Regions from separate parts of the Rhizobium sp. N731 genome, predicted to be linked through region 1. Evidence: predicted binding sites of a transcription regulator. Region 1 holds the regulator's gene; the other holds the start of a gene.
What was found. Region 1 encodes LexA, which represses DNA repair genes until DNA is damaged. Its sites were predicted from a motif close to TGTTCNNNNTGTGTTCNG; they were not measured.

Region 1 (6,879 bases):
GGATCGGTGATGTCTGTGGAGTCATGATAGAAGGCCGACAGGGCGCCGACGCAGCCGCACATGACGGCCATCGGGTGCGCATCGCGGCGGAAGCCGGTGAAGAAGCGGCTCATCTGCTCATGCACCATCGTATGGTGCGTGACGCGATAGTCGAAATCCTTCTTCTGCGCGGCCGTCGGCAATTCACCGTAGAGCAGGAGGTAGCAGACCTCGAGAAAATCGCCATGCTCTGCGAGCTGCTCGATCGGATAACCGCGGTGCAGCAGCACACCTTCGTCACCGTCGATATAGGTGATTTTCGATTCACAGGATGCGGTCGAGGTGAAGCCCGGATCGTAAGTGAAGGAAGCGGTGTTCTTGTAGAGAGCACCGATGTCGATGACGCTCGGGCCGATCGTGCCGCTTTTAACGGCGAGGTCGACTGATTTGTCACCGATTTTTATTGTAGCGCTTTGATCCGTCATGCTGATCCTCCGAAATGTCGGTGGCGCCACAAAAGCGCCATAGGGGTTAAGCGTCCTTTCCGATAGCTATATGATCGCAACGCTAATGCCAAGTTACCGTGACGGCATTTTGTGCATTGCGGCATCACCTTTTAGGCACTGCAGCGATGAGCCGCACGCATAGCGGAAGCCGATGATTCGACTGGCCTTTTGCCGCTTAAGATTTTCCCTCATATTTCAATCGATTATCCTTGCCGGATTTGCTTGAAGGTTGCATTCTGGCGACTTTACGGGGTGATCTTGGGCGGGGCATGCAGGAATTGACGACAGCCGAATTGCGGCCGCAAGCGAGCGTCGGCCTTGCCGATCCGCCGGATTTTCCTGCGCCTGCGGTGGTGACTCAATCGGTAAGGACGCAGTCGCAGACCCCATTGCGTCGTCGGCTGCTGGCCACCGGCCGGCAATCGCTGCGTGCCGGAGCCTGCATGCTGGGCGAAGAGGCCGATCATGGCCGCCTGCTGCTGTTCTCGCCGGTCTTCCTCGGAGCCGGCTCGGCCTTCTGGTTTCTCGGCAGATCGGATTTTCCCCTCGTTGCATCGCTGCTCTGCCTGCTGGTGTCGGCGACCGCGGTTTTCCTCACCGGTCCCAGCCGGCCGGTCTTGCGCGCAAGTTTCATGGCGCTGGCACTTTTCGCCGGCGGCATGCTCTCGGCTCAGTTCGAGAGCTGGCGGGCTTCGACGGTGATCCTCGATTCATCCGTGACGACGACGGTGACCGGCCGTGTCGAACGGCGGGAAGGCGACGGCCGCGGGCGCTGGCGCTACATTCTTGCCGTCACCGGCACCGAGGCGCCGGAGCTGAAACGGCCGCCGAGACGCATTACCGCGATCGTCCGGGGTGCCGATGCGCCTTTCGAGATCGGCGACATCATTACCGGCAAGGCACGGCTGACGCCGCCGGCCGGCCCCGCACTTCCCGCGCTCAACGACTTCTCCTTCGGTGCCTATTTCGACGGCATCGGCGCCAACGGTTTCTTCTACGGTGCGCCGGAGAAACTCGACTTGGAGGCAGGCCCGCAGGCGGACAGGTCGACGGACGCGCTGCTCGAATGGCTCTACCGCCTGCGCAGCAGCATCGGCGACCGCATAAGATCGATCCTGCCCGGTGACACCGGCGCTTTTGCCGCTGCCCTGGTGACGGATGAACGGCGCGCCATCTCGAAGACGACGACGGAGGCGCTGCGCCAGTCCGGCCTTGCCCATGTCGTCGCGATCTCGGGCCTCAACATGGCGCTGTCGGCCGGCATCTTCTTCGTCGGCTTCCGGATGCTGCTCAGCCTCTTTCCCGGTGTCGCCCAAGCCTATCCGACAAAGAAATTCGCCGCCGCCGGCGCGCTCATCGCCGTCACCGCCTATTACCTGATCTCCGGTTTCGGCGTTTCGGCCGAGCGCGCTTTTATCATGATGGCCATTATGCTGATTGCCATCTTCTTCGATCGGCCGTCGATCAGCCTGCGCAATATCGTTCTCTCTGCGCTCATCATCATCGCCATTTCACCTTCTGAAGTATTGGGACCGAGCTTTCAGATGTCCTTTGCCGCGACATTGGCTTTGGTATCGGGCTATCAGCTCTGGAAGGACAGGCGTGTCCGCGAAAACGCTTTTCTGAAACTGCCGATCATCAGGCCGGTGGTTGCCGTCGCCGGTTTCTTCGGCGGCGTCTTCCTGACCTCGCTGATCGGCGGCTTTTCCACCGCACTGTTTTCGATCGAGCATTTTCATCGCCTGACGGCTTACGGCCTGCCGGCAAACCTTGCGACGATGCCGATCATCTCCTTCATCGTCATGCCGGCCGGGTTGCTGGCGATGTTGCTCATGCCTTTCGGTGTGGACGCTCCGCTCTGGAAGGTGGTCGGATTCGGCCTCGATCTGGTGATTGCGGTCGCCAAGACGGTGTCCGGCTGGGGCGGTGATATCGGCGTCGGCCACTTGCCCGCCTGGTATTTCGCAGTGGCGGTGGCAGGCTTTCTGCTGCTGACGCTGCTGCGCACCCGACTGCGCCATGTCGGCACATCGATCATCGCCATCTCGACGCTCATCGTGCTGCTTCTGCCGGCTCCCCGGCCGCCGGATCTGGTGATTTCGGAGGATGGCAGTCTGGTTGCGGTTGTCGCGGCTGAGGCAATAGCTTCCAACCGTGAAAACCCGCCGGATTTCATCTTCGACCAGTGGCAGCGAGCGCTGGTCCTGCCGACACATGATCCGCCGAAGATGCTGGATGGTCCGGCTATCCCGCCGGAAGGAGAAGACCGCCGTGTCAGGCTTTCCCGCGATCAGCAGAACGAAGCGAGCGCAGCGATGCGGGCAGCCGCAGCAGGCGGTGAAGCAAACCGCTTTTCCTGCGTCAAGAAAGCCTGGTGCACATCAAGACTCGGCAATGGCCATATCGTGACCGTCATCGACAATGCCGCCTATCTCGGCCCGGCCTGCGATACGGCCGATATCGTCGTGACCTCGGTCCGTCTGCGCTTCGACAGCTGCCGCTCAGGCGGCACGCTTTTCACCGGCGAGACGCTGCGCAGGACCGGTTCCGTCGAATTGCGCTTCGCCGGTGCCGACCTGGAGGTCACCACCGCCTTCGATGCTTTGTCGCGACCATGGATGCGCCACCGCGCCTATGATTGGCGCAACGATCGTTTTACCGATTCCGGCCCATCCGGCGTCAGTGATAGCGACGGATGAGGCCGACGAGCTTGCCCTGCACCTTGACGCGGTCGGGTCCGAAGATGCGGGTCTCGTAGGCCGGGTTGGCGGCCTCGAGCGCGATCGAGGCACCCTTGCGGCGGAAACGCTTCAGCGTTGCTTCCTCGTCGTCGACGAGGGCAACGACGATATCGCCGGGACTTGCGGTGCTGCCGTTGCGGATGATCACGGTATCGCCGTCGAAGATGCCGGCATCGATCATCGAATCGCCCTTGACCTCCAGCGCGTAGTGCTCACCGGAGCCGAGCATATCCGCGGGAACGACGATGTCGTGGGTGTTGTTCTGGATCGCCGAGATCGGAACGCCGGCGGCGATACGTCCCATGACCGGCACGGAGATGGAGTTGCCATTGTCGGCGACCGGCTTTGGCGCAGCGGGGGCGGCGACCGGCTGGGGCTTGCCGAGGCTGCCCTCGATGACGCTCGGCGAAAAACCGCGCCGCTGTTGAAGGCTGGGGTTATAGGCCTCCGGAAGTTTGATCACTTCAAGCGCCCGGGCGCGATTCGGTAGGCGGCGAATGAAGCCGCGCTCCTCGAGCGCCGTGATCAGCCGGTGGATTCCGGATTTCGAGGCGAGATCCAGGGCATCCTTCATTTCGTCGAAAGAGGGAGGGACGCCGGATTCCTTCATGCGCTCATGAATGAAAAGGAGAAGCTCCTGTTGTTTGCGCGTGAGCATCGACGTCAGACCCCGTGATTGAAACAAATCCAGAACGGACACTATATGTTCCATATGTGTTCCGCAAGTAGCTAAATTTCCGTAAAACTTCGCGTCAACTCGTCGAGATTTTTATTTTCATTCGCCGGATTGGTGCACATGTCTTGCATTGAGCGAGGTGCTGTCGCACATCTCTTGCCGGTTTCAGGAGGGATATTCATGAACGCGCATTCCGCCAAGTCGCACCCGCTGGATCATGTCGTGCTGCCCGTGGTCAATATCGATCTGGCGCGTGAAAGGCTCGGCAAGCTCGGTTTCACCGTCGCCGCTGATGCGCGCCATCCCTTCGGAACGGAGAATGCCTGCGTCTTTTTCGCCGACAAGACCTATCTGGAGCCGCTTGGCGTTGCGAGTGTCGAGGAGAGCGAGGCAGCGGCCCGCCAGGGCAATGTCTTCATTGCCCGCAATCGCGCCTTCCGTTTCCGCTGCGGCGAGGAGGGACTTTCTGCGCTGGCCTTCCTCAGCGAGGATGCCGGCGTCGATCATAAGCGCTTGGTCGGCAACGGCGCGAGCGCCGGTGAGATGTTGCAATTCAGCCGGCCGATGCGGATGCCGGATGGTTCGGAGAGCGTCGGCAGCTTCAAGCTGGCCTTTGCAGCTGATTTGCGCGCCCCCGATTTCTTTCTCTTTACCTGCCAGCGCATCAATTCGTTCCCGACAGATCGCGCCGCGCTGGAGACGCATGCCAATGGCGTGATCGGTATTGCCGAGATCGCGCTTTGTGCGCCGGACCCGGCGGCATTCGCCGCTTTCGTCGGACTTGCGATAGGGCAGGCGGCGGCGGAGAAAACCGGTTTCGGCGTGAATATCGCGGCATCGAATGCGAAGATCAGCCTGATGACGCCGGAAGGGCTGGAGGCCTATTTCGAGCTTGTCGTCTCCTCCGCCGATCGTGGCCTGCGCGGCCGGGCAATCCTCTTCACTGTCGCCGATCTTGCCGTGACAGAAGCGCATTTGGCTGCTAACGGGGTGACCTACACGCGCAAGAACAACCGCATTCTGGTGAAGCCCACGCCCGGGCAGGGTGCGCTCTTCGCCTTCGAGGAAAAACGATGAGCACCGACACGAATTCCGAAGTCAGGATCGGCGAAGGCGAAGGCCAGGTCACCTTTTCCAATATCGCCCGCCTGTCGCTGATTGCCGGCCCATGTCAGATGGAGAGCCGCGATCACGCCTTTATGGTCGCCGGCACGCTGAAGGAGCTTTGCGGCAAGCTCGGCATAGGCCTTGTCTACAAGAGCTCCTTCGACAAGGCGAACCGCACCTCGCTCTCGGCAGAGCGCGGCATCGGCCTGGAAAAAGGCATGGAGGTCTTTGCCGACCTCAAGAAGGAATTCGGTTTTCCCGTCATAACCGACGTCCATACGGCCGAGCAATGCGCCGAGGTGGCCAAGGTGGTCGATGTCCTGCAGATCCCGGCCTTCCTCTGCCGTCAGACCGACCTTCTGATCGCAGCAGCCAGGACCGGCCGCGCCGTCAATGTCAAGAAGGGCCAGTTCCTCGCCCCTTGGGATATGAAGAACGTCCTGAAGAAGCTCAATGCCAGCGGCAATCCGAACGTGCTGCTGTGCGAGCGCGGCGCCTCCTTCGGCTACAATACGCTGGTTTCCGACATGCGCTCGCTGCCGATCATGGCGGCGATGGGCGCGCCCGTCATTTTCGATGCGACCCACTCCGTCGCTCAGCCGGGCGGGCAGGGCGAATCCTCGGGCGGTCAGCGCGAGTTCGTCGAGACGCTGGCACGCGCGGCAGTGGCGACGGGTATTGCCGGCGTCTTCCTCGAAACACACCAGGACCCTGACAACGCACCATCCGACGGCCCGAACATGGTCTATCTCAAGGACATGCCGCGGCTGCTTGAGAAATTGCTTGCGTTTGATGCGGTCGCCAAGGCCTGACCTTCAACAGGATGACATGATCGTGGTCTAGGCCACTTGGGAACGCCGATTCGAAGGCTGGTAATTGCGCATTGTAATTTGCACGCCTTCGATTATGACAGGCTTCGAACGTTTGATCACCCACCGAGCAGGAAGAACCCATGACTGCAATCACCGATATCATCGCCCGCGAGATCCTCGATAGCCGTGGCAATCCCACCGTCGAAGTCGACGTCTATCTCGAAGACGGCAGCATGGGCCGCGCGGCCGTTCCCTCGGGCGCCTCGACGGGCGCGCATGAGGCGGTCGAGCTGCGCGACGGCGGCAAGCGCTATCTCGGCAAGGGCGTCGAAAAGGCGGTCGAGGCGGCCAACACCGAGATCTTCGACGCGATCGGCGGCATCGACGCCGAAAACCAGATCCAGATCGACAACATCATGATCGAGCTCGACGGCACGCCGAACAAGTCGCGCCTCGGCGCCAATGCGATCCTCGGCGTGTCGCTCGCCGTCGCCAAGGCTGCCGCCCAGGCATCCGGCCTGCCGCTTTACCGTTACGTCGGCGGCGCTTCCGCGAGCCTCCTGCCGGTGCCGATGATGAACATCATCAACGGTGGCGCCCATGCCGACAACCCGATCGACTTCCAGGAATTCATGATCCTGCCGGTCGGCGCCGATTCGATCGCCGAAGCCGTGCGCATGGGTTCGGAAGTCTTCCATACGCTCCGCAAGGAGCTTGCCGCGCAGGGCCACAACACCAATGTCGGCGACGAAGGCGGCTTCGCCCCCGGCCTGAAGAGCGCGCCCGAAGCCCTCGACTTCATCATGAAGTCGATCGAGAAAGCCGGCTACAAGCCGGGCGACGACATGTGCCTCGGCCTCGACTGCGCCTCGACGGAATTCTTCAAGGACGGCAAGTATGTTCTCGAAGGTGAAGGCCGCACGCTCGAATCAGGCGCCATGGCCGAATATCTGGCCGAGCTTGCCGGCAAATACCCGATCATCTCGATCGAAGACGGCATGGCCGAAGACGACTGGGATGGCTGGAAGGCACTGACCGATCTGATCGGCAACAAGACC
Region 2 (6,879 bases), 2.1 Mb from region 1:
AGGCAAGGCCCTTGGCAAGACCCTGCAGGTCTTCGGCGCGCGACAGATCGTCCAGCGGCTTCAACACCGTGCTGATGTGATGATTGACGAAACGTTCGATACGGGCGGCGACGTGATCGCGGGCATTGCCCGTCAACTGCTCGTCGGCAAGCAAAATCACACGCGGACGCATGACGTGGTCGCTGCCGGAAAGCCGCGCCACCGGATCGCCGAGCCAACGGATCAAGCCATCCGAACCGATCGCCAGATCGCTATTGCCCGCGGCATGCAGCCGGGCCGCACGGGCCTCGAACTCGAGCGCGAGCGCCTTCTGCGACGCAGCCTGAACCGCCTTGGCATCCGGCCCATCCGTTCCCGCCACCGGGGTGAAACGGAATCCACTCAACTGCCCTACATGATGTCCTTCAACGAAGACATCGCCATTCACACTGATTTCAGCTTCCAGCATCGCATTCTCTCTCAGGCGCTTCATGAGCACAGATGTCCTGCGATCAACAAAGCGTTTCGTCAACCTTTCATGTAACGCATCGGACAATCGATCTTCGATTTCCCGCGTCTTTTCCTGCCAATGTGTCGGATCGGCAAGCCAGCCGGGCCGATTCGAAACGTAGGTCCAGGTCCTTATCTGCGCGATTCGCGCCGAAAGCGTGTCAATTTCCCCATCAGTTCGATCCGAGCGATGAACCTGCTCCGCAAGAAACTGCTCATTTACCGTGCCATAGCGCACGAGATCGGAAAAGAGGGTCGAAATAAGATCGGCATGTTGGGCCGGAGTGATACGCCGGTAGTCGGGCAGCGCGCAAGCCTCCCAGAGTTTTTCGACACGGGCTGGCCTGTCGGCGAGGTCCATTACCTCGGGGTAGCGCGAAAGTTGCTCGAGCGCCTGCTGGTCGACCGCCGGCAGCGCCCGCGTCAGCCCGGGCACGCGCGGCCCGGCCTCCAGGCTGGCGCGCAGCGACTGAATCGAGGAGAAGTCCATCTCCGTCGTGCGCCACTGCAGAACCTTGACGTTGTCGAATTCATGTCCCTCGATGCGCTGCACCAGTTCCTCGTCGAAGGGCGAGACCTGTCCGGTGACGCCGAAGGTGCCGTCCCGCACGTGCCGCCCGGCGCGGCCGGCGATCTGGCCGAGTTCGGCCGGATTGAGGTTGCGGAACTGGTAGCCGTCGAATTTCCGGTCCTGGGCGAAGGCGACGTGATCGACGTCGAGGTTGAGGCCCATGCCGATCGCATCGGTCGCCACCAGATATTCGACGTCGCCCGCCTGATAGAGCGCGACCTGCGCATTGCGGGTGCGCGGGCTGAGCGCCCCCAGCACGACCGCCGCGCCGCCGCGCTGCCGGCGGATGAGCTCGGCGATGGCATAGACCTCATCGGCGGAAAAGGCGACGATGGCGGAACGCTGCGGCAGCCGGGTGATCTTCTTCTGCCCGGCGTAAAGGAGATGCGAAAGCCGCGGCCGCTCGACGATCGTAATCCCGGGCAGGATGTGCTGCAGAATCGGCCGCATCGTCCCTGCACCCAGCAGCAGCGTTTCATCACGGCCGCGAAGGTGCAGGATGCGGTCGGTGAAGATATGGCCGCGCTCGAGATCGCCGGCGAGCTGCACCTCGTCGATCGCGACAAAGGCGGCTTTGGTCTCCCGCGGCATCGCCTCGACCGTGCAAACGGAAAAACGCGCATTGGGCGGCGAAATCTTTTCTTCGCCGGTGACCAGCGCCACGTTCTGCAAACCGACCTTCTCCACCACCCGCGTATAGACCTCGCGGGCCAGGAGCCTGAGCGGCAGGCCGATCACGCCGGTCCCGTGTGCGACCATGCGCTCGATGGCATAATGGGTCTTACCGGTATTGGTTGGTCCAAGCACCGCGGTCACACCGCGCCCGCTCAGAATCATCGGCTGCGAAGTCAGAGTCATGGTCCATGCAAGTGAGGCAAGCGCGCCCCGGGAAAAGTTTTGCCCTCTCGATGAGGCACAGAACACATGGACAGCTGCCGCCGCAAACGCAAGGGCAGATTTCAAAATGCGCCGGGGATTGCGACCCTTGCGAGTCGTCCAGGCGGTCCGAATTTCCGATTTGGAACAGCGTGAGAACGAATCAGAGACGAATCGCTGACTCCTGCTGATTCAGCTTTTGTTCACGGCTAAGTATTGATTTTGAATCACTTTTTCCTACTAAATGCTGAATCGCGGGACTCTCTCCTGTTCGCATTTTTGTCGCCGTGCCGGAGGTCTGTCATGCGCTTTTCGTCAAGTGAAAAATCCGCCGAAATTAACCCTTTGATCAAATCCGGAACGAATCGGCGACGAATCGCCGACTGTGCTGTTTTCCCCTTTCGTTCACGGCCATATTTGGTGGCGTCGTGATGGTCCGCCGCTAGATGCGGGGCAGCGGAAAGGTCTCGTCACGTCGGTGTTAATCTTCCGGCGAGCAAATTCACACAGCGTTAAGCCTGGCCCGCTTGCGCCGCTGGACCGATCAAAAACGGAACGAATCACCGACGAATCGAAGACATCCAGGCCTTCCCGCTTTGTTCACCGCAACCTATTGTATATAAACGCCTTTTTAACCATACGAGCGATTTGTCGGGGGTGACGGTTCACAAACCATGAATCGCCTTGCGTCCTAATTCACGCGCCCAACCGGGAACAAAAATCGCCAATGCGTGTTTCTTGTCCATCCAGATTGCGGATGAAATGAAGGAAAAACACCATGCTTGGCACGATACTTCTCGTTATCCTCATTCTGCTCTTGATCGGAGCCTTGCCAAATTGGGGTTATAGCCGTGGCTGGGGCTATGGACCTTCCGGCGGTTTGGGGCTAGTTCTCGTCATTATCATTATCCTTGTACTAATGGGCCGCATCTAAAGCCCGACAACCTGGGGAGTTACGACATGATGAAGAAGATTGTTCTTATTGGCGCGCTCGTGGGCGCTCTCGCATCCTGCACGGCGACCGAGCAGGGCACGGCGATCGGCGCCGGCACCGGTGCGGTCATCGGCGGCGCCGTCACCAACAGCTGGGGTGGTGCCGCTGTCGGCGCCGTTGCCGGCGGCCTGACCGGCGCTCTCATCGGCCAGTCGGTCGAACGCCGCGGCTACTGCATCTATCGCGATCGCTACGGCCGCCGCTACGAGGCTCGTTGCCGCTACTGACCGGCAAACGCATATCGGACTTCCCAACGGGCGCTTCGGCGCCCGTTTTTCTTTGCCGGCGGGTCCGTCAACGGGACGTTGACGATCGCGAGAGAGGCGAGGAACGTAGGCAGCGCAACATACCCTTTCTCCCCAGCGGGGAGAAGGTGCCGGCAGGCGGATGAGGGGGCTACACGGAACATCCCTCCCCCTATGGAAATCCCGGATGGGTGGGTGATTGGAAAGACCGGCGGCGCCGGCCCCCTCATCCGCCCTACGGGCCCTTCTCCACGAGGGGAGAAGAGGGAATCGAGAGGCCACGTGCTATCCCTTCGCCCCGTTTACGTGAAAAGGACGGGCCGAGACCAATGGTTCGGCCCTGTTGTTTCGAGTAAGGGGCTAGGTGGCTTTGCTCGGAGGATCTGCTGTCTTAAACGAAGAACTGCCCGCCATTGGCCGTCAGCGTCGAACCGGTGATGAAGCCGGCATCGTCGGAGACGAGGAAGGTGACGCAGCGCGCGATTTCTTCCGGTTCGCCGAGCCGGCCGACCGGGATCTGCGGAATGATGCGTTCATTCAGCACTTTCTCCGGCACGGCAAGCACCATTTCCGTCCCGATATAACCGGGGCAGATGGCATTGACCGTGATGTTTTTCGCCGCCCCTTCCTGGGCAAGCGCCTTGGTAAAGCCGAGATCGCCCGCTTTGGCCGCCGAATAGTTCGCCTGGCCCATCTGGCCCTTCTGGCCGTTGATCGAGGAGATATTGACGATGCGGCCGAAGCTGCGGTCGCGCATGCCGCTCCAGACCTGATGCGTCATGTTGAACAGGCCGGTCAGGTTGGTGTTGATCACCTCGTGCCACTGTTGCGGCGTCATCTTGTGGAACATCGCGTCGCGGGTGATGCCGGCATTGTTGACGAGGATTTCGACCGGCCCGATCTCTCGTTCGACCTTGGTGATCCCTTCACCGCAGGCAGCGTAGTCCGAAACATCCCATTTGAATACCGCAACGCCGGTGACGTCGTGGAAGGCATGAGCCTTCTCGTCATTACCGGCATAAGTGGCCGCAACCCTGTAGCCGGCATTTTTCAGCGCCATGGATATCGCCGCGCCGATGCCGCGTGTACCTCCGGTGACCAGAGCCACTCTGCTCATGTTCCGCTCCCCCTCTGTGTTTTCGCCACTCGTGGCGGCATTTCAATCAATGACGGATCGTATGCTATTAAAGTGCTTCAAAGCACATGGCGACGCCCATGCCGCCGCCGATGCAAAGCGTGGCGAGGCCCTTCTTCGCGCCGCGGCGCTTCATCTCGAACAGCAGCGTGTTGAGAATGCGCGCGCCGGAGGCGCCGATCGGATGCCCGATCGCAATCGCCCCGCCATTGACGTTGACGATCGACGGATCCCAACCGAGATCCTTGCTGACGGCGCAAGCCTGAGCCGCGAAGGCCTCGTTGGCCTCGACAAGATCGAGATCGTTCACAGACCAGCCGGCCTTTTCCAGCGCCTTGCGCGACGCCGGGATTGGGCCGGTGCCCATGATCGAAGGATCGACGCCCGCCGTTGCCCAGGAAACGATGCGGGCAAGCGGCTGAATGCCGCGCCGGGCCGCTTCCGCCTCGCTCATCAGCACGGCGGCGGCAGCGCCGTCGTTGAGACCGGAGGCATTGGCGGCGGTGACCGTGCCATCCTTGTCGAAGGCCGGGCGCAGCTTGCCCATCGCCTCGAGCGTCGCGCCGTGGCGGATATATTCATCGGAATCGACGGTCACGTCGCCCTTACGTGTCTGGATAACGTAGGGAATGATCTCGTCGGTGAAGCGGCCGGCCTTCTGCGCCGCCTCCGCCTTGTTCTGCGAGGCGACGGCGAACTGATCCTGGTCGTCGCGCGACAGCTGCCACTGCCGTGCGACGTTCTCGGCGGTGATGCCCATATGGTAGCCGTGAAAAGCGTCGGTCAGGCCGTCCTTGATCATCGTGTCGACCATCTTCATGTCGCCCATCTTCGTGCCGCTGCGCAAGTGCGCGGCATGCGGCGCCATCGACATGGATTCCTGGCCGCCGGCAACGATGATCCTGGCGTCGCCGGTGGCGATCTGCTGCATGCCGAGCGCGATGGCGCGCAGGCCCGAGCCGCAGAGCTGGTTGACGCCCCAGGCCGTCGTTTCCTTCGGAAGGCCGGCCTTGATCGCCGCCTGACGGGCCGGGTTCTGGCCTTCGCCCGCGGCCAGCACCTGACCGAGGATCACCTCATCAACCTCGCCGGCGTCGACGCCGGCGCGCGCGAGCGCGCCTCTGATGACGGCCGCGCCGAGTTCATGCGCGGGGACCGTTGCGAATGCGCCGTTGAACGAGCCGACGGCTGTCCGACCTGCGCTGGCGATGACGACGGATGAATTGCTCATGGGGAGGCTCCTCGTTTTTCGTCCCACTTACATAAGGGGAAACTGGCAAAGCTTTGAGCACAAGTCAAACGGGAAGACTGGCCGCCGCGATTTTTCGGCGGCAGCCGTCAAAGCCGATTCAGCTGATCTGTTAAAGGTTTGCCGCAACGCACAAAGAGATTGTCACCGGCCTTCTTTTGCGTTTACAGTCTGAAGTGGAGGAACATCCAAAAATCAGACGGGGGTTCAGGAGGCTGATATGGCGAAGAACGAGGGTCAGATAGTCATCAAGAAATACGCCAATCGCCGCCTATACAATACAGGCACCAGCACCTACGTGACGCTGGAAGATCTGGCGGAGATGGTGAAGAAGGGCGAAGATTTTACCGTCCAGGACGCAAAAAGCGGGGATGACATCACCCATTCGGTGCTGACCCAGATCATCTTCGAGCAGGAATCGAAAACCGGCAACACACTGCTTCCGATCTCCTTCCTGCGCCAGCTGATCACCTATTACGGTGACCAGATGCAGATGGTCGTGCCGAGCTTCCTCGAACATTCGATGCGCGCCTTCAGCGAACAGCAGTCCCAGATGCGCGAACAGGTAAACCGTGCCTTCGGCGAAACGCCGCTCGGCAAGAACCTGCAATTGCCGATGCAGATGGTCGAGGACCAGGTTCGCCGCAATACCGAGCTGTTTCAGCAGGCAATGCAGATGTTTTCGCCATTCATGACGCCGCCGGCGGCCAAGGAAAGCCGCAAGGCCGAGGCCAAGGATATCGACGAGCTGAAGGAGCAACTCCGCGCTCTCCAGAATAAACTCGACAACCTATAGACCGATAGAGACATCCCGCCCGGCGCTTCGGATCGAAACGGCAAAACCGCCGATCACATCGATCAGAGCGATCGTCATCAAAATGAAGAACACTTGCGTCGCAGCGTCCTGGACGAGCAGAAACTCGACCAGGAAGGCGATGAAGACCAGCATCGACAATATGTGGTTGAGCAGGTTGCCGGGCCCGGTTCGCGTTGCTTTCAGGATTTCGAAGAACAACACGATGAGGGCGACGACTATGAAGAGATCGCCGAGCGCCATGCTCCAGATCGCGCCCGAGAGCATCGACAGCACGATGATGTCGTGCTGCAAGGTTGCGATGCCGCCGCCGCCCATCAGGCCGAGCATCGCCAGATTGTAAAGAATAAACGGAATAATCATCAGCGGCATTGCGGCTACCATCGGCAATCTCCTTGCGCAGGAAGAATACTGCCGCAAACCGCTGCCCTACTGCAAGTCGTTGCAAATATTATCTTGCCGAAATGCAAAAGGCCGGCATGAAGCCGGCCTTGAAACTTGCGATC

Region 2: the regulator LexA is predicted to act here: its motif matches at 1,977-1,994, upstream of AMK02_RS20375 (helicase-related protein).

The regions. Positions count from the first base shown of each region.
Region 1 covers NZ_CP013601.1:1,977,554-1,984,432, forward strand. Annotated here, with positions in the region: gene gltA (citrate synthase) at 1-464, opposite strand, end outside; gene AMK02_RS09825 (ComEC/Rec2 family competence protein) at 755-3,184, shown strand; gene lexA (transcriptional repressor LexA) at 3,165-3,884, opposite strand; gene AMK02_RS09835 (VOC family protein) at 4,083-4,979, shown strand; gene kdsA (3-deoxy-8-phosphooctulonate synthase) at 4,976-5,821, shown strand; gene eno (phosphopyruvate hydratase) at 5,962-6,879, shown strand, end outside.
Region 2 covers NZ_CP013601.1:4,203,906-4,210,784, reverse strand. Annotated here, with positions in the region: gene AMK02_RS20375 (helicase-related protein) at 1-1,918, opposite strand, end outside; gene AMK02_RS20370 (DUF3309 family protein) at 2,715-2,870, shown strand; gene AMK02_RS20365 (YMGG-like glycine zipper-containing protein) at 2,897-3,157, shown strand; gene AMK02_RS20360 (beta-ketoacyl-ACP reductase) at 3,567-4,292, opposite strand; gene AMK02_RS20355 (acetyl-CoA C-acetyltransferase) at 4,360-5,541, opposite strand; gene phaR (polyhydroxyalkanoate synthesis repressor PhaR) at 5,780-6,355, shown strand; gene AMK02_RS20345 (hypothetical protein) at 6,350-6,757, opposite strand.